DNA from 3 places in the Streptomyces sp. C genome. Region 1 is predicted to be linked to each of the others. Evidence: riboswitches for the same ligand, from Rfam matches in the RefSeq annotation. Region 1 holds a riboswitch; each other region holds the start of a gene.

Region 1 (6,351 bases):
TGAAGGTGCCGCGGCCGTTCGCGTAGGCGTCCTTGATCCCGGACAGGCCGACGATCCGGCCGCCGGTCGGCAGGTCCGGACCCGGCACGAAGCGCATCAGCGCCTCCAGGTCCGCCTCCGGGTACCGGATCAGGTGGCGGGCGGCCGCGATGACCTCGCCCAGGTTGTGGGGGGCCATGTTGGTGGCCATGCCGACGGCGATGCCGGAGGCGCCGTTGACGAGGAGGTTCGGGTAGGCCGCCGGCAGGGCGACGGGCTCGCGCTCCTGGCCGTCGTAGTTGGCGGTGAAGTCGACGGTGTCCTCGTCGATCGACTCCGTCATCAGCGACGTCGCGTCGGCCATCTTGCACTCGGTGTAGCGCATCGCGGCCGGCGGGTCGTCGTTGCCGAGCGAGCCGAAGTTGCCGTGGCCGTCGACCAGCGGGAGCCGCATCGAGAAGGGCTGGGCCATGCGCACGAGGGCGTCGTAGATCGACTGGTCGCCGTGCGGGTGCAGCTTGCCCATGACCTCGCCGACCACGCGGGCGCACTTGACGTACCCCCGGTCGGGCCGCAGGCCCATCTCGTTCATCTGGTAGACGATGCGCCGGTGCACCGGCTTCAGGCCGTCGCGGGCGTCGGGCAGGGCGCGGGAGTAGATCACCGAGTACGCGTACTCGAGGAAGGAGCCCTGCATTTCGTCGACGACGTCGATGTCGAGGATCTTCTCCTCGAAATCCTCCGGCGGCGGGGTCTTCGTGCTGCGGCGGGCCATCGCTGCGCGGCTCCTTAACCAAGGTTCGGGGGGTACTGGGGGGATCTGGCGTGTTTGACGCGGACCATTGTGGCCCGAGGCACCGACAACGCGGACTCCGACCCCGGGGGTCCCCCGTACGGAGTCGAGGGGAGTGACCCGGGAACTTATCCGGCCGTCGGTGCGCTTGCATACAGTGGCAGGTCTGACAGAAATCTCTGCATCGCGATCGAAGGGACCACATGCCCATGGGTCACACGGCCACAGCTCAGGCCGGCTCCGGCGGCCTGACAGCGACCGAGCACCGGCTGGCCAACGGCCTGCGCGTGGTGCTGTCCGAGGACCACCTCACTCCGGTCGCCGCCGTCTGCCTCTGGTACGACGTCGGCTCGCGCCACGAAGTCAAGGGGCGGACCGGTCTGGCTCACCTCTTCGAGCACCTGATGTTCCAGGGTTCGGCGAGCGTACCGGGCAACGGGCACTTCGAGCTCGTCCAGGGCGCCGGCGGCTCGCTGAACGGCACCACCAGCTTCGAGCGCACCAACTACTTCGAGACGATGCCGGCCCACCAGCTGGAGCTCGCCCTGTGGCTGGAAGCGGACCGCATGGGCTCGCTGCTGGCCGCCCTGGACGACGAGTCCATGGAGAACCAGCGCGACGTCGTCAAGAACGAGCGCCGCCAGCGGTACGACAACGTCCCCTACGGCACCGCGTTCGAGAAGCTGACCGCCCTCGCCTACCCGGAGGGCCACCCGTACCACCACACCCCGATCGGCTCGATGGCCGACCTGGACGCCGCGTCCCTGGAGGACGCGCGCAACTTCTTCCGTACGTACTACGCGCCCAACAACGCCGTGCTGTCGGTCGTCGGCGACATCGACCCGGAGCGGACCCTCGCCTGGATCGAGAAGTACTTCGGCACCATCCCGGCGCACGACGGCAAGCAGCCGCCGCGCGACGGCTCGCTCCCGGAGATCATGGGCGGGCAGCTGCGCGAGGAGATCGTCGAGGAGGTCCCGGCGCGTGCGCTGATGGCCGCCTACCGCCTGCCGCACGACGGCACCCGCGAGTGCGACGCCGCCGACGTGGCGCTGACCGTCCTGGGCGGCGGCGAGTCCTCCCGCCTGCACAACCGCCTGGTACGCCGTGACCAGACGGCCGTGGCGGCCGGGTTCGGCATGCTGCGCCTGGCCGGCGCGCCCTCGCTGGGCTGGCTGGACGTCAAGACCTCCAGCGGCGTCGAGGTGCCCGCCATCGAGGCGGCCGTCGACGAGGAGCTCGCGCGGTTCGCCGCCGAGGGCCCGACGGCCGAGGAGATGGAGCGCGCCCAGGCGCAGCTGGAGCGCGAGTGGCTGGACCGGCTCGGCACCGTGGCCGGCCGCGCCGACGAACTGTGCCGCTTCGCGGTGCTCTTCGGCGACCCCCAGCTCGCCCTGACCGCCGTCCAGCGGGTGCTGGACGTCACCGCCGAGGAGGTGCAGGCCGTGGCCGCGGCCAGGCTGCGCCCCGACAACCGCGCGGTGCTGGTCTACGAGCCGCTGGCCGGCGCCGAGGCCCACGAGACCGAGCAGCACGACGAGAACGAGGGGGCGGAGCAGTGAGCGACACCGCAGCCGTCACGATGACCTTCCACCCGCGGCCGCAGGCCGGCGAGGCGAAGCCGTGGGCCTTCCCGGCCCCGGAGCGCTCCACGCTCCCCAACGGCCTGACCCTGCTGCGCTGCCACCGCCCCGGCCAGCAGGTGGTGGCGGTCGAGGTCAACCTCGCGGCCCCGCTGGACGCCGAGCCCGAGGGCCTCGACGGGGTGGCCACCATCATGGCCCGCGCCCTGTCGGAGGGCACCGACAAGCACTCCGCCGAGGAGTTCGCCGCCGAGCTGGAGCGCTGCGGCGCCACCCTCGACGCCCACGCCGACCACCCCGGCCTGCGGGTCTCCCTGGAGGTGCCGGCCTCCCGGCTGCCCAAGGCGCTCGCCCTGCTCGCCGAGGCCCTGAGCGCGCCCGCCTTCGCCGACAGCGAGGTCGACCGCCTGGTGCGCAACCGGCTCGACGAGATCCCGCACGAGCTGGCCAACCCGCAGCGCCGCGCCGCCAAGGAGCTCTCCAAGGAGCTGTTCCCGGCCGCGCTGCGCATGTCCCGCCCGCGCCAGGGCACCGAGGAGACGGTCGCGCGGATCGACGCCGCGGCCGTACGCGCCTTCTACGAGGCCCACGTACGCCCCTCCACCGCCACCGCCGTGGTCGTCGGCGACCTGACCGGCATCGACCTGGACGCCCTGCTGGCCGACACCCTGGGCGCCTGGACCGGCAACACCGCCCCGGCCCGCCCCGTGCAGCCGGTGACGGCCGACGACACGGGCCGCGTGGTCATCGTGGACCGGCCCGGCGCCGTCCAGACGCAGCTGCTGATCGGCCGGATCGGCCCGGACCGGCACGACATCGTCTGGGCCCCGCAGGTGCTCGGCACCTACTGCCTCGGCGGCACCCTCACCTCCCGCCTGGACAAGGTGCTGCGCGAGGAGAAGGGCTACACCTACGGCGTGCGCGCCTTCGGGCAGGTGCTGCGCTCGACCGCCGACGGCAAGGGCGCCTCGATGCTCGCCATCAGCGGTTCGGTGGACACCCCCAACACGGGTCCGGCGCTGGAGGACCTGTGGAAGGTGCTGCGGACCCTCGCGGAGGGCGGACTGACCGACGCCGAGCGGGACGTGGCGGTGCAGAACCTGGTGGGCGTGGCCCCGCTGAAGTTCGAGACGGCCGCCTCCGTCGCCGGCACGCTCGCCGACCAGGTCGAGCAGGAGCTGCCGGACGACTACCAGGCGCGGCTGTACGCGCGGCTGGCCGAAACCGGTACGGCGGAGGCCACTTCGGCCGTGGTGAACGCCTTCCCGGTGGACCGTCTGGTCACCATCCTGGTGGGCGACGCCGCGCAGATCGAGGAGCCCGTCCTGGCCCTCGGGATCGGTGAGGTCACCGTCGTCTCCAACTGAGGGGCGCGAGGCCCGAGACGGGCCGGGATCCGGCCCGTTTCCAGGGGGCTCCGGTGGAACATCCACCGGAGCCCCCTTTGTCCGTTTGATGGCGTGGTTGCAGGTATGCGGTGTGGCGTACGCAACAAAACCGCTCGTCTGTTTGGCGATTGACTGATGATCCGCCTAGCGTCGGCCGTGCTGTTCGTCAGTTTGTACCCGCCGCACCCGCGGCACCGGACAGCGATCGCCGAGTCCCCGTCAGGCGCGAGCCTGGGGAGCCGGGGACCCACATGTCCCTGGGGTGAATCGGACCCCCTCGCCAGAGGAGGCCCGTAGGAGACCTTCCTGCTCCGAACCCGTCAGCTAACCCGGTAGGCGAGAGGGAAGGAAAGGATCACCCCCTTCATGGCGTTTGGCAGTCGTGCCGCCGGTTCTGGTAAGCACCGTGGTTCCAGCCGTCTGAGCCGCAAGACCGCCGGCTTCGCCGGCGTCGCCGCCCTCGCCACTACGGGCGTGGTCGGCACCCTGGCCGCTCCGGCCTTCGCGGCGGACCACAGCAGCTCCCCGTCCATGGAGGACACCGGTCAGAACGCGATCGTCGTCGCCGACGGTCTGCAGGACGACATCGAGGTCCAGGCCGCCACCCAGCAGAGCGCCGCCGAGGCCGTCGCCGCGCAGGCGCAGGCCGAGGCCGAGGCGAAGACGCGGGCCGCCGAGGCCAAGCGCACCGCCGAGGCCAAGGAGAAGGCCGAGCGCGAGGCCGCCGAGAAGGCCGCCCAGGAAGAGGCCCGCAAGCGCCTCAACACCTTCGTGGCCCCGGTCGACGGCTCGTACGTCAGCACCCAGTACGGTGCGGGCGGCGGCATGTGGTCCTCCGGCAGCCACACGGGCATCGACTTCCACGCCGACGAGGGCAGCGTCGTCCACGCCGTGGGCGCGGGCACCGTCGTCGAGGCCGGCTGGGGCGGCGCGTACGGCAACAACGTCGTCATCCGCCACAACGACGGCACCTACACCCAGTACGGGCACCTGCTCTCGCTGAGCGTCTCCGCCGGCCAGACGGTCACCCCGGGCCAGCAGATCGGCCTCTCGGGCTCCACGGGCAACTCCAGCGGCCCGCACCTGCACTTCGAGGCCCGCACCGGCGCCACGTACGGCACGGACATCAACCCGCTGACGTACCTGCGCAACCACGGCGTGGGCATCTGACCCGCACGCACGCAGCGCGCTTCACCGAAGAAGGCCCCGGCTCACAGAGCCGGGGCCTTCTTCGTATTTCCGGACCTGTTTCCGGCCCCGCTCGTAAATCCGCCGGGTATTGCAATAGAGTCGCAGCACGGCCACGATAAACCGAACCGAAACCAGCGGAGGTCCGGCCTTGCGTATTCCGGCGCACGCGGTGTGCACAGCGATTCGCGACGACATCGTCTCCGGTTTCTTCGGGCCGGGCGGCCGGCTGACCGAGGAGGTGCTCGCCCGCCGCTACGGGGTCTCGCGCGTCCCGGTCCGCGAGGCGCTGCGGACCCTGGAGTCCGAGGGCTTCGTCACCACGCGGCGGCACGCGGGCGCCTGCGTGGCCGAGCCGACCGCGCAAGAGGCCGCCGACCTCCTGGAGCTGCGGATGCTGCTGGAGCCGCTCGCCGCCTCCCGGGCCGCCCGCCGGCGCACCGACGGCCACCTCAAGGTGTTGCGCGGACTGGTCAGGCTGGGCCGGGAGCGGGCCGGGCGGGCCCAGGGCGAGGACCTGCGCTCCCTGGGGAGCTGGTTCCACGAGACGCTGGCCCAGGCCTCGGCGAGCCCGGGGCTGATCTCCCTGCTGACCCAGACCCGGCACAAGATCGCCTGGATGTACGTGGTCGAGGCCCCCGCGCAGCCCGCGGAGTGCTGGGCCGAGCACGCCGCGATCGTGGACGCCGTCGCGCGCGGCGACGCGGAGCGGGCCAGGGCCCTGACCGCGCTGCACGCGCAGCGGTCGGCCGGGGCGCACCGGCCGAGGGTGAGGAACCCGCAACCTGCCGTAAACACGGCGAGTTCTCCGAATTAACAATTCCCGTATACAACGGAGGGATATCCCCGCCCGGCCGGACTGCTTTCCGATGGAATTCCCGTCCGCTTTTGCGCTGCTGTCAAAGCACGGAAGCCGCAATCCCCGGGGTGGTGGGGACTGCGGCTTCCGGTCTACCGGACCCGAAGGGGTCAGACGGTCTCGGGGAGCTCCTCGAGGCCCTCGGCGACCAGCTTCGCGAGGCGGTCGAGCGCGGCGTCCGCGCCCTCGGCGTCGGAAGCCAGGACGATCTCCTCGCCGCCCTGGGCGCCCAGGCCCAGGACCGCCAGCATCGACGCGGCGTTGACGGGGTCGCCGCCGGCCTTCGCGATGGTCACCGGGACTCCGGAGGCGGTGGTCGCCCGGACGAAGATCGAGGCGGGACGAGCGTGCAGGCCCTCGGCCCAGCCGACGTTGACGCGGCGCTCTGCCATGGTGATGCCCTTCAGGTTCTACGGGTTGTCTAGACCAGTCTCTCACGCCGTCCGGAATGCTCGGACCGACCTTCGGCCCGTAGCCACCGCCGTTCGACCCTCCCCAGCTTGCCCTGGTTCGCCACGGTGTGCCGCATTCGCCGCGCGCTCGCCGAACGGGCCGCCCACC
Region 2 (6,351 bases), 700 kb from region 1:
CAACACCAGCCCCTTCCCCAACCGGCTCCCCTTCTGCGACTTCGGCGAGGTCATCGACCCGCCCTCGGCGGACGTCACCGCCCACGTGGTGGAGATGCTCGCCGCCGAGGGCAGGGCCGCCGACCCGCGCGCCCGGCGCGGCATCGCCTGGCTGCTCGCCGAACAGGAGCCGGACGGCCCCTGGTTCGGCCGCTGGGGCACCAACTACGTGTACGGGACCGGCTCGGTGGTCCCCGCCCTCACCGCCGCCGGGATCGCACCCTCGCACCCCGCCGTCCGCCGGGCCGTGCGCTGGCTGGAGTCCGTACAGAACGAGGACGGCGGCTGGGGCGAGGACCAGCGCTCCTACCGGGACCGCTCCTGGGCCGGGAAGGGAGCCTCGACCGCCTCGCAGACCGCCTGGGCCCTGATGGCCCTGCTGTCGGCGGGGGAGCGGGACGGCGACGCCGTCGCGCGGGGCCTCGCGTACCTGGTGGAGACCCAGCGCCCCGACGGGACCTGGGACGAGCCGTACTTCACCGGCACCGGCTTCCCCTGGGACTTCTCCATCAACTACCACCTCTACCGGCAGGTGTTCCCGCTCACCGCCCTCGGCCGCTACCTCCACGGAGAGCCGTTCGGCCCGGAGCGGCGGAACGTCCCGCCGGCGGGGGAGTCCTGATGCCCGCCGGGCCCGCCGGAGCCGACCCCCCGCCGCCGCTGGTGGTCGCCTGCGCCCTGCGCATCGAGGAGGCGGCCCTGCGCAGCGCGGGCCGCGCGGCCGCGGGCGGCGGAACGGTCCTGCGTACCGGCATGGGACCGCGCGCCGCCGACCGGTCCGTGGCCCGGGCCCTGGCGCGGCCGGGCATGCACCGGGCGGCCGTCCTCGCGACCGGGTTCTGCGCCGGCCTGGTGCCCGGCATGCACCCCGGCGACCTGGTCGTCGCCGAGGAGACCCGGGACCCCCGCGGGGCGGTCGGCTGCACCGGCACCGCCCTGCTCGCCGAGGCACTGGCCCGCGCCGCACCCGGCCGGACCGTGCACACCGGCGCACTGACCGGATCCGACCACGTCGTCCGCGGCCAGGAGCGCGCGCAGCTGCGCGCCACCGGCGCCGTCGCGGTCGACATGGAGTCCGCGGCCACCCTGTGGACCGCCGCGGCGCCGGGACGCCCCCTTGCGGCCGTCCGGGTGATCGTGGACGCTCCGGAGCACGAGCTCGTCCGTATCGGCACGGTCCGCGGTGGAATATCTGCCTTCCGTGTACTACGTGCCGTAATGCCCGCGTATTACGAATGGCACCGTTCGTTGCTGCTTCCCAGGAGGTGAATCCAGATGGCCATGCCCCTGCGACAGTCCATCAGGGTCGGGACCTATCTTCTCGAACAGAAGCTCCGCAAGCGCGAGAAGTTCCCGCTGATCGTCGAGCTGGAGCCGCTCTACGCCTGCAACCTCGCCTGCGAGGGCTGCGGGAAGATCCAGCACCCGGCCGGAGTGCTCAAGCAGCGCATGCCCGTCGCCCAGGCGGTCGGCGCGGTCCTGGAATCCGGGGCGCCCATGGTCTCCATCGCGGGTGGCGAACCCCTGATGCACCCGCAGATCCACGAGATCGTGCGCCAGCTGGTGGCCCGCCGGAAATATGTGTTCCTCTGCACCAACGCACTGCTGCTCCGCAAGAAGATCGAGAAGTTCACCCCGTCCCCCTACTTCGCCTTCGCCGTCCACATCGACGGACTGCGCGAGCGCCACGACGAATCCGTCGCGAAGGAAGGCGTCTTCGACGAGGCCGTCGCCGCCATCAAGGAGGCGAAGCGCCGCGGATTCCGGGTGACCACGAACTCCACCTTCTTCAACACCGACACCCCGCAGACGATCATCGAGGTGCTGAACTTCCTCAACGACGACCTCCAGGTCGACGAAATGATGATCTCGCCCGCCTACGCCTACGAAAAGGCACCCGACCAGGAACACTTCCTCGGCGTCGAACAGACCCGGGAACTCTTCAAGAAGGCCTTCGCCGGCGGCAACCGGCGCCGCTGGCGGCTCAACCACTCCCCGCTCTTCCTCGACTTCCTCGAAGGAAAGGCCGATTTCCCCTGCACGGCCTGGGCCATTCCCAATTACTCGCTCTTCGGCTGGCAGCGCCCCTGCTACCTGATGAGCGACGGCTACGTACCCACGTACCGGGAGCTCATCGAGGAGACCGACTGGAGCAAGTACGGCCGCGGCAAGGACCCGCGTTGCGCCAACTGCATGGCGCACTGCGGCTACGAGCCCACCGCCGTCCTCGCCACCATGGGCTCCCTCAAGGAGTCCCTGCGCGCCGCCCGGGAGGCCGTGGCGGGCAACCGGGACGCGTCGGCATGACCGGCGGACAGGGAGCGCGGCGGGGCTTCGACCTCGCCGCGCTGCTCGCCGAGCGCGGCGGGGAGCGCTACGAGCTGCACGCCCGCCACCTCAACCACCAGCTGCCCCGCATGCTGCACACCATCGGCTTCGACAAGGTCTACGAGCGGGCCGAGGGCGCCCACTTCTGGGACGCCGAGGGCAACGACTACCTCGACATGCTGGCCGGCTTCGGGGTGATGGGCCTGGGCCGGCACCACCCGGTCGTCCGCCAGGCCCTGCACGACGTCCTGGACGCCCAGCTCGCCGACCTCACCCGCTTCGACTGCCAGCCGCTGCCCGGTCTGCTGGCCGAGAAGCTGCTGTCGTACAGCCCGCACCTCGACCGGGTCTTCTTCGGCAACAGCGGCACCGAGGCGGTGGAGACCGCCCTGAAGTTCGCCCGCTGCGCCACCGGGCGGCCCAGGATCCTCTACTGCGACCACGCCTTCCACGGGCTGACCACCGGCTCCCTGTCGGTCAACGGCGAAGGCGGCTTCCGCGACGGGTTCGCCCCGCTGCTCCCCGACACCAAGATCGCCCTCGGGGACCTCGCGGCCCTGGAACGCGAACTCGCGCGCGGGGACGTGGCCGCCTTCGTGGTCGAGCCGGTCCAGGGCAAGGGAGTGCACGCCGCCCCGCCCGGATTCCTGCGCGCCGCGCAGGAGCTGCTGCACCGGCACAAGGCCCTGCTCATCGCCGACGAGGTGCAGACCGGCCTCGGGCGGACCGGAGATTTCTACGCGTACCAGCACGAGCCGGGCGTGGAACCGGACCTGGTGTGCGTGGCCAAGGCCCTCTCCGGCGGGTACGTGCCCGTCGGCGCGACCCTGGGAAGGGACTGGATCTTCCAGAAGGTCTACTCGTCCATGGACCGGGTGCTGGTGCACTCCGCCAGCTTCGGCTCCAACGCCCAGGCGATGGCGGCGGGCCTCGCGGTCCTGTCCGTCATGGAGGACGAGCAGGTGGTGGCCAACGCCCGGGCCATGGGCGACCTGCTGCGCGGACGCCTGACGGCGCTCGTGGACCGGTACGAGCTGCTGCACGAGGTGCGCGGGCGCGGACTGATGATCGGCATCGAGTTCGGCAAGCCCTCCTCCCTCGGGCTGCGCAGCCGGTGGGCGATGCTCCAGGCGGCCCGCAAGGGCCTGTTCGCGCAGATGGTCGTGGTGCCGCTGCTGCGCAGGCACCGGATCCTCACCCAGGTCTCCGGGGACCACCTGGAGGTCATCAAGCTGATCCCGCCGCTCGTCGTGGACGAGGCGGACGTGGAGCGCTTCGTCGGAGCCTTCCAGGAGGTCATGGACGAGGCGCACGGCGGGGGCGCCCTGATGTGGGACTTCGGCCGGACCCTGGTGAAGCAGGCGGTCGGCAACCGCTGAGGCGCGACGGCGCCGGAGGGGGCCCGGACGGGCCCCCTCCGGCCGTCCGGGGTCAGCCCTCCAGGAGCCGGTCCCGCAGCCGGTCCAGGGACTCGGGCGCGAGCGAGAGCCCCTCGGCGAGGTAGCGCTCCACCCCGCCCCACTGCTCGTCGATGACCGCGAAGGCCGAGAGCAGGTACTCCGCGCGGGCGTCGAACAGCGGCGCCAGCAGCTCCATCACCTCGGGGGAGCGGGCCTCGGGCGCGTCGCTGCCCCGGCGCACCCGGTAGCGGTTGTGCGGGACGTTGGACTCCAGGTAGTCCGCCATGATCGCCTCGCGCTCCACGCCCAGCGCGAGCAGGGTCACCGCCACCGACAGCCCGGCCCGGTCCTTCCCGGCGGCGCAGTGCATCAGCGCCGGCACGCTGTCCAGCGCGAGCGCGTGCACGACGCGGCTGTGTTCGGCGGTGCGGGTGCGGATGATCGTGCGGTACGAGTCCGTCATGCGGGCGGCGGCCCGGCCCTCGCCCAGGAGGCCCCGGAGCTGTTCGAGCTCGCCGTCGCGGACCATCTTCCAGAACTCCCGGCCGTCGGCCGGATCCGTCAGCGGGATGTTCACGTTGCGCACACCTGGCAGTTCGACGTCCGGGCCCTCCAGCGCGTGGTCCGCTCCGTTGCGGAAGTCGAAGACGGTGTGCAGCCCCAGCGAGGCGAGGAACTCTGTATCGGTTTCGGTGGCATGCGCCAGATGTCCGCTTCGAAACAGTCGTCCCGGCCTGACCCTCCGTCCGTCCGTGGTCGGCAACCCGCCCACGTCACGGAAGTTGCGCACTCCCGTCATCTCCGTGCCGCGTTCGGGTCCGGCCGGAAGGGGCTGGGGTATCTGCTGGGTCACGTGTACTCCTCCGCGTGGGTCCGTGGTGTCCGAATTGGTCCGGTTGGGAACAACTTGCCATATGTGGAGGCGAGATCGGGCCCGGCCCCGTGAGCCAGATCATACGGTGACCGTGCGTGCCTGATCGCGGGAACCGAATTGCCTTGTGAGAGCGGTTGTTGATGGTGCGGAATGGACGCAGGGTGACCGGAATTCCGCCGGTCCCCCATATCTGCGAATCCGTCAGGGAATTCGCGGCTTGTTGACCGGCGCCCCGCTCGATTACCTTCGCGATCGATCCGGGTGGACCGCCTAATCCTGCCGCCGCCCGGGAACCGCACCCGACCATCGCGCGCGGCAGGAGCGGGGGAACCAGGTAGGCCGCTGTTCCGGATCATTTCCGGCGCAGCTAGGGGTGAAGCCGAACCCGTGCACCGCACGTACGGCCGGACATCTCCAGTCCGAACCCGACAGCTCACCTCGCAGGCGCCGGAGAGGAATTCGCCATGCCCGGAAAGGGTAAGCACCGCCGTCCGAAGTCCCGTTCGATATCCCGTGGCTTCGCCGTCGCCGGAACCGGCGGAGCGGCCCTCGCGCTCCCGCTGATGGGTGCCACCGGCGCCAACGCCGCCCCGGCCTCCGCCCCGGCCGCGTCCGTGCCCGCCCAGAGCGCGCAGGCCCCGGAGGCCCTCCGCTCCGCGACCCCCGCCACCGCGCCGACGGCCGCCGCGCCCGCCGTCTACACGGTCGTGCCGGGCGACTACCTCTCCAAGATCGCCGCCGAGCGCCACATCGAGGGCGGCTGGGAGCAGCTGTACGCCGACAACCGCGAGGCCGTCGGCACCGACCCCTCCCTCATCCACCCGGGCCTGAAGCTGAACCTCGTCGGCGGCCAGGACGCGGCCCCCGCCCCGAAGACCCCTGCGCCCCCGGTCGAGGGATCCTCCAGCAAGGCTCCGGCCGCACCCGAGGACCTGGGCGGCAAGGCCCGGGCGCCGAAGGCCGCGGGCAAGACCACCGCCGGAACGGCCGGCCGCACCTCCGGCGGCGCGGCAGCCCAGGGCTCCGGCGCCGCCGCCAAGAGCGAGAAGGCCGCCGCGCCCGCCGCGCCGGCCGCCGCGTCCGGCTTCACCGCCCCCGTCAGCGGCGGCGTCTCCACCCAGTACCGCACGAGCGGCGCCATGTGGTCCTCCGGCTACCACACCGGCGTCGACTTCATCGCGAGCACCGGCACCACCATCCGGGCCGTCGGCGCGGGCACCGTGGTTTCCGCAGGCTGGGGCGGCGCGTACGGCAACGAGGTCGTCATCAAGCACGCCGACGGCAAGTACTCCCAGTACGGCCACCTCTCCTCGCTCTCCGTCTCCGTGGGCCAGAGCGTCACCGGCGGCCAGACCATCGGCCTCTCCGGCGCGACCGGCAACGTGACCGGCCCGCACCTCCACTTCGAGATCCGCACCGGCCCGTCCTACGGCTCGGACATCGACCCGCTCGCCTACCTCCGGTCCAAGGGCGTGAGCATCTGACGGCACCCGCCGTCGGCACGAGAACGCGCGCGGAGCCGGGACCCGAGGGGGGTCCCGGCCCCGCGTGTACTTATTCCTTATCCCCCGCGTGGTATAGATCACGGCCCGTCAACCCCTCATTACGTTGGCGTAGGTTGGTTGCCAAGGTGAAGGATGCTGTCCTGTGGCAGCGACGAAGACGACACTGAAGACCATCGGCTCGTACGCGGCGATCGGGGACAGCTTC
Region 3 (6,351 bases), 2.7 Mb from region 1:
TGGGACGGCCTTGCCGACTAGAGCCTAACCGGCTCCGGGGTGTGGGCTGCCCGACCGCCCGGCTCCTGGGACGAAAAAGGGTCCGAATACCCGTCTTCCGGGACATAGGACCCTTGATTTCGCGTGCTCGCCGGGTGGCGGGGCGGCGGAAGCCGGTGCTCCGGTTCCGGAATGCGGTGACCGGCGGACGACACGCCGCCGCCCGGCGCGTGGGGGGATACGCGCCGGGCGGTGGGGATGCTGCGGGGTGCCGCGAGTGTTACGCGGACGTTCAGGCCAGCTTCAGCTTCTGACCCGGGAAGATCAGGTCGGCGTCGGAGACGGTGTCCTTGTTGAGCTCGAAGAGCTTCTCCCAGCCGCCCTTGACCTTGTTGGCGTCGGCGATGGTGCCGAGGGTGTCGCCTTCCTTGACCGTGTAGGTCCCACCGGTGGCCGGGGTACCGGTCGACGGCTTGGCCGGGGTCCAGTTGCCGGAGCCGGAGCCGGAGCCCTTGGTCTCGGTCTCGGCCTTCGGCGTGGACGGCTTGGCCGGGGCGGGCTTCGCCGGGGCCGGCTTGGCCGGAGCGGGCTTGGCCGGGGCCGGCTTCGTCTCGGGCTTCGGCTTGGCCGGGGTGGTCGAACCGCCGCCGTTGTACGCGGAGTTGGACAGGCCGACGCCGCAGTGCGGCCAGGCGCCCTTGCCCTGGCCCTTGAGGACCTTCTCGGCGATGGCTATCTGCTGGCCCTTGGTGGCCTGGTTGGCCTGCGAGGCGTACGCCTTGCCGCCGTACGCGGCCCACGTGGAGGCGGAGAACTGCAGACCGCCGTAGTAGCCGTTGCCGGTGTTGATGGACCAGTTGCCGCCGGACTCGCAGGCGGCGACCTTGTCCCACTCGGCCGAGGTGGCGGCGCTGGCGGTACCGGCGGCCATCAGCGGGGCCGCGACGGCGACACCGGCGACACCGGCGAGCGTGACGATGCGGACGGCCTTGGAGCCGCGGCGGTGCTTGCCCTTGCCGGAAAGCAGCATGGAGTTCTCCTCACCGACGCCTTCGAGGTGAGCTGTCGGGTTCGGGCGGATGAGTTGCCCGGTCACGCGGCGCGGCGCGTGTCTTCACCCCTAGCCGGTACGCGGGCCGTCTCTCAACGGCCTTTCCCGGCGCCTACCTTGGTTCCCCCGCTCCTGCCTTCGGCGCTTGCGCGACGACTGTTCCCTCCGTCCGCCGGCAGGATTCGGCGATGCGGTCGAAGGAGCCCGCGGTGGCGAGCGATTCAGAAGGTAGACAGGTCTCTCCCCGATGTTCAACGTGTGATTTTGGGGAGAAACCGGCCTACTTGCCATCCTGGAGAGCGCGTTTGTGCAGGTGAGAAGGGGGTTTGCAACAGTTCCGGAACGAGACACGCCAGTTGTCCGGAAGAGATGCATGTCTCATTTGGCGATAACGGACATTCAACTCTTAATGGATGTCCGAACTGCCCTCTATTTCTTGGTTAGATCCAGGTTCTGCCCGGGCTTGATGAGGTCCGCGTCCCCGCCGATGACCTGCTCGTTGGCTTTGTAGAGCTCGCCCCAACCGCCCTCGACGCCCTTGGCCTTCGCGATGTCCGAAAGGCTGTCACCCGGCTTCACGGTGTAGACGGGGTCCGCGGCGGGCGCTGCCGCCGTGCCAGGCGCCGCCTGCACCTCGATGGCGGCCGGGCCGCGGTGCTTGCCCGAGCCGTCCGCCGCCGCGTCGGACGGGGTGCCCGCCGTGGCGCCCGGGGTGGCCGGGGCGGTGGGCGTGACGCCCGGGGCGGGAGTGGCACCCGGGGTGGCCGGGGCCGTCGGGGTGGCGCCCGGAGCCGTCGGGGTGCCCGGCGCCGTGGGCGTGGGCGTACCCGGCGTGGGCGTACCCGGCGTGGGCGTGCCCGGGGTGGGCGTGCCGGGCGTGGGCGTGCCGGGCGTCGTGGGCTGGACCGTGAAGTCCGGCTCGGGCATGACGGGCAGTCCGCTGGAGGGACCCAGCGGGTAGTCCGGGAGCCCGCTCGGGTTGGACGCGGTGCCCGGCGCCGGCGTCGGGGCCCCGAAGTCCGTGGAGGGCTTGCCCTTGCCCGTCTTCGGCACCGAGTCGTCGGGCCGGGTCGGGGTGGGCGCCACGGGACCGGGGTTCAGCTTGTCGCCCGGGTCCACCTCGGGCGCGGGGCCCTGCTGGGTCAGCCCGGCCGAGGCAGAGCACAGCGGCCACGCCTGGGGGCCCTGGGAGGCCAGCACCCGCTCGGCGACCGCGATCTGCTGGGAGCGGCTGGCGAGGTCGGGGCGCTCCGCGTACGCGAGTCCGCCGGCGTTGCGCCACTGCTCCAGGGTGAACTGCAGGCCGCCGTAGGCGCCGCTGCCGGAGTTCGCGCTCCAGGTGCCGCCGCTCTCGCAGTCGGCGACCTTGTCCCACGTGGCGGTGTCGGCCGCGTTCGCGCCTGTGGCGGCGAGCAGCGGCATGGCCAGCGCGGAGCCGGTGACTCCTGCGGTGACGACGATCGCGGGTACCTGGCGGGGGCGTCTGTGGCGGCCGTTCCCGGGAAGCATGAGACTGCACCTTTCGCATAACGGCGGGGTAACGGCAGAACCTAGCCGCCTTCGAACGGATGTCACAAGTTCGACGGTGGACCGATGTGGGAACTGACTTTCAGTCAGTCCGGCTTGCCCCGCGCCCTCAACCGTTCGGGACTGTGAAGCGGACGGGGAGGGTGCGCAGGCCCCGCATGATGAGCCCGCCGCGCCAGCGCAGGTCCGTAGGGGGAATCGCAAGTTCCAGATCCGGCAGACGCTTCAGCAAAGTTCCGAGCGCCGTCTGCCCTTCGAGACGGGCCAGCGGAGCGCCGAGGCAGTAATGGATCCCGTGGCCGTATCCGAGGTGCTGGTTGTCGCTCCGGGAGAGGTCCAGGGTGTCCGGGTCGGCGAACCGCTCCGGGTCGCGGTCGGCCGCCGCGAGGACCACCAGCACGGGGTCCCCCGCCTCGACGTCCTGCCCGCCGAGGGTCAGCGGCCGGGTGGCGAACCGCCAGGTGGCGAGCTCCACGGGGCCGTCGTACCGCAGCAGTTCCTCGACGCCCGTCTCCAGCAGCGCGCTCTCCCCGGCCGCGAGGGAGGCCTGGAGGCGCTCGCGCTGGTCCGGGTTCATGAAGAGGGAGTGGATGCCGTTGCCGATGAGGTTCACGGTCGTCTCGAAGCCGGCGAAGAGCAGGATGAAGGCCATCGCCGTGGCCTCCGCCTCCGTCAGATGGTCTCCGTGGTCACTTGCCCGGATCAGATCGGAGATGAGGTCGTTGCCCAGATCGTCCCGCTTGCGGTGGATCAGTTCCCCGAGATAGGTACGCATCTGCTTCACCGAGCGGGCGACCCCGCCGCGCGGCCCGCCGCCGTGCCGGATCATCATCCCGGCCCAGTCGCGGAAGTCGTCCTGGTCCTCCCGCGGTACGCCGAGCATCTCGCAGATGGCGTAGATGGGGAGCGGGAACGCGAACTCGTGGATGAGGTCCGCCTCCCCCTTCGCGGCGCTGTGCTGCTTTTCGACGATCTGGTCGATCAGGTGGTCGGTCAGCTCCTGCACGCGCGGAGTGAACTCGGCCACACGCCGCGGGGTAAACGCCTTCGACACCAGCCGACGCAGCCGGGTGTGGTCCGGCGGGTCGATGTTCAGCAGGTGCGTCATCAGCTCCGCCTTGCGCTCCCCCGGGATCCCGGTCTTGCCCTTGGCGTGCGCCGGCTCCGCGTGGTGCGCCGGGTTCTTGCTCAGCCGCTGGTCCGCGAGGGCCTGGCGGGCGTCGGCGTACCGCGTCACCAGCCAGGCCTCCACCCCGCTGGGGAGCCGGGTGCGGTGCACCGGGGAGTTCTCGCGCAGCCAGGCGTAGGCCGGATACGGGTCGGTCGCGAACTCCCAGTCGAAGAGCGTCGGCATCTCCGTGAGGGACGGATCGGGCTGGGCGGCGGAGGTCTGATCGTGCACCCGTCGACCGTATCCCGGCTCGCCACCGGCCATCCCTTATGGCCGCTTCGTCGCGGCTGTCCGCAGATCGGACATCACTTGACGTCAGGTTCTGCGACATTCCTACTTTCGGTTCTGTGGACGTGAGGATCTTGAAAAGCAGTTTCGCGGTGGTGGAGAGAAGGGCCGAGCACGCGGTCAAGTACTTCTACTCCCACCTCTTCTGGCACAACCCCGGACTCCGCGAGCTCTTCCCGTCCTCCGCCGAGGACATGGAACGCCAGCGCGACCGGCTCTTCGCCGCGCTCACCCACGTCGTCACCCACCTGGAGAGCGGGACCCTCGTCCCCTATCTGCGCGACCTCGGACGCGACCACCGCAAGTTCCTCGTCGGCCCCGAGCACTACGCGGCCGTCGGCACCAGCCTGATCGCCGCCCTCGCCCAGACCTCCGGCGACGCCTGGACCCCGGCCGTCGAGAAGGCCTGGTACGAGGCCTACCAGGTCATCGCCGACGCCATGACCGCCGGCGCCGCCGGCAGCGACGAACCCCCCTGGTGGGAGGCCGAGGTGGTACGCCACCTCCAGTACGGCGAGGACATCGGCGTACTGACCCTCGCACCGCGCACCCCCCTGACCTACCGGCCCGGCCAGTACGTCAGCGTGAGCAGCGCCCGCGTGCCGACCACCTGGCGCACCTACTCCCTCGCCAACGCCCCCCGCCCCGACGGCACCGTCGACCTGCACGTCAGCCGCATCGACGGCGGCCGCCTCAGCACCGCCCTGGTCCGCGACGTCCTGCCCGGCGAGGTCCTGCGGCTCGGCGCCCCCGGCGGCCGGCTCACCCTGCGCCGCGAGGACCGCCCCCTCACCCTCATCGCCGCCGGCACCGGCTGGGCTCCCGTACGCGCCCTGCTGGAGGAACTCCTCCAGCACCCTCCCGACCACGACGTACGCCTCTTCGTCGTCGCACGGGACGCCGCACACCTCTACGACCGTCCCCTGATCGACCGGCACGCCGCCGCCTGCCGCTGGCTCGGCGTCACCTACATCACCCCCGCCCCCGGGCAGCACCGCAACCAGGCCACCGACCGGCTGGCGACCGCCCTCGGCAACCGCGCCCTGTGGCGGGAGCAGGACGTCTACCTCAGCGGGCCGGCCGTGTTCGTCGAGGAGACCTCCCACCTCCTCCGGGAACTCGGAGCCCGCCCCGACCGCCTCTTCCACGACGCCGTCCCCGTCCCCGGCTCCCAGCGCCCCCGCCCGCTGGGCTTCGGCGAGTGGTTCCTGCACCGGCCGTCACCGCACTGGCACAACCCCTCGGCCCGCGCCCCGCGCGACTAGTCGGTGTCTTCGGCGCCCTCGGCCGCCCGGATCGCGTCCCGGTAGACGCGGGCCGCCGCGCGCAGCGCCGTCTCCGGGTCGGTCCCCGACGCCTCGGCGCGGGCCGCCAGCTCCAGCAGCTCGTACCCGATGCCCTCGCCCCTGGGCAGCTCCACGGCCAGCCCGCCCGCACGGGCCCGCCCGGCGAGCTTGGCCGCCAGGGCCAGGCCCGGCTGGCCCAGAGGGATCCCGTCGGTGACCGATTCCCGCTGCTTCTCCACCGCCTTGGTGGCCTGCCAGTGGGCGCTGACGTCCTCGGGGGAGTCGGCGGTGGCGTCCCCGAACACATGGGGGTGGCGCCGGATCAGCTTGTCGACCAGGTCACCCGCGACGTCGTCGATGGAGAAGGCCTCCGCCCCGTCCTCGCCGCCGCCCGCCTCCTCGGCGATCCGCGCGTGGAAGACCACCTGGAGCAGCACGTCGCCGAGCTCCTCGCGCAGCGCGTCCCGGTCGCCGTCCTCGATCGCCTCCACCAGCTCGTACGCCTCCTCGATGGCGTACTTCACCAGCCCCTCGTGGGTCTGCCGCGAGGTCCAGGGGCACTCCCGCCGCACCCGGTCCATGACCTGCACCAGGTCCAGCAGCCGCGCCCCCGGCAGGTCGTACGAACCGGGCAGCAGCTCCAGGTCGGGCATCGCGACCCGGCCCGACCCGGCCAGCCGGGCCAGCCCGTCCGTCAGCCGCTGGTCACCCTCCCCGGACGGCAGCACCACGACCGTACGGCCCCCGGCACACGCCGCGACCAGCTCGTGCGCGTCCGGGCTCGCCTGCTCCACCTCGACCCCCGCCTCGCGCAGGTACGGCAGCTGCGGGTGGCCCGGGTCGGCGCACAGCACCCGGTCCGCGGCGTGCAGGGTCTGCCAGGCCGGCCAGGACAGCAGCCCCGGGGCGACCCGGTGGCTGGCGGTCAGCAGGACGATCCGGCCCGTGGGCTCGGCGGGCGCGGCGGCGGAGGCGGAGGCGGGGGTGTCGTTCACCCCCCGAACCTACCTCCGGCCACGGCCCTCAGGCTCCGGCGGGTGCCGCCTGCT

The links. A riboswitch is a leader RNA that binds a small molecule or an ion and turns the genes downstream of it on or off. The one in region 1 is predicted to bind cyclic di-AMP.
Positions count from the first base shown of each region.
Region 2: linked by a shared signal. The riboswitch ahead of SSNG_RS29580 (M23 family metallopeptidase) and the one ahead of SSNG_RS26640 (M23 family metallopeptidase) in region 1 are both predicted to bind cyclic di-AMP.
Region 3: linked by a shared signal. The riboswitch ahead of SSNG_RS14175 (transglycosylase family protein) and the one ahead of SSNG_RS26640 (M23 family metallopeptidase) in region 1 are both predicted to bind cyclic di-AMP.

Region 1 covers NZ_GG657750.1:5,886,410-5,892,760, forward strand. The annotation lists gene SSNG_RS26625 (DNA topoisomerase IV subunit A) at 1-754, opposite strand, end outside; gene SSNG_RS26630 (pitrilysin family protein) at 982-2,334, shown strand; gene SSNG_RS26635 (pitrilysin family protein) at 2,355-3,722, shown strand; cyclic di-AMP (ydaO/yuaA leader) riboswitch at 3,940-4,097, shown strand; gene SSNG_RS26640 (M23 family metallopeptidase) at 4,110-4,913, shown strand; gene SSNG_RS26645 (GntR family transcriptional regulator) at 5,083-5,748, shown strand; gene SSNG_RS26650 (HPr family phosphocarrier protein) at 5,901-6,182, opposite strand.
Region 2 covers NZ_GG657750.1:6,585,373-6,591,723, forward strand. The annotation lists gene shc (squalene--hopene cyclase) at 1-661, shown strand, start outside; gene SSNG_RS29560 (hypothetical protein) at 661-1,308, shown strand; gene hpnH (adenosyl-hopene transferase HpnH) at 1,315-2,346, shown strand; gene SSNG_RS29570 (aspartate aminotransferase family protein) at 2,343-3,746, shown strand; gene SSNG_RS29575 (tyrosine-protein phosphatase) at 3,799-4,566, opposite strand; cyclic di-AMP (ydaO/yuaA leader) riboswitch at 4,899-5,101, shown strand; gene SSNG_RS29580 (M23 family metallopeptidase) at 5,106-6,125, shown strand; gene SSNG_RS29585 (SGNH/GDSL hydrolase family protein) at 6,289-6,351, shown strand, end outside.
Region 3 covers NZ_GG657750.1:3,198,826-3,205,176, forward strand. The annotation lists gene SSNG_RS14175 (transglycosylase family protein) at 272-1,009, opposite strand; cyclic di-AMP (ydaO/yuaA leader) riboswitch at 1,012-1,184, opposite strand; gene SSNG_RS14180 (transglycosylase family protein) at 1,460-2,539, opposite strand; gene SSNG_RS14185 (cytochrome P450) at 2,667-3,911, opposite strand; gene SSNG_RS14190 (globin domain-containing protein) at 4,082-5,281, shown strand; gene SSNG_RS14195 (nucleoside triphosphate pyrophosphohydrolase) at 5,278-6,297, opposite strand; gene SSNG_RS14200 (SurA N-terminal domain-containing protein) at 6,326-6,351, opposite strand, start outside.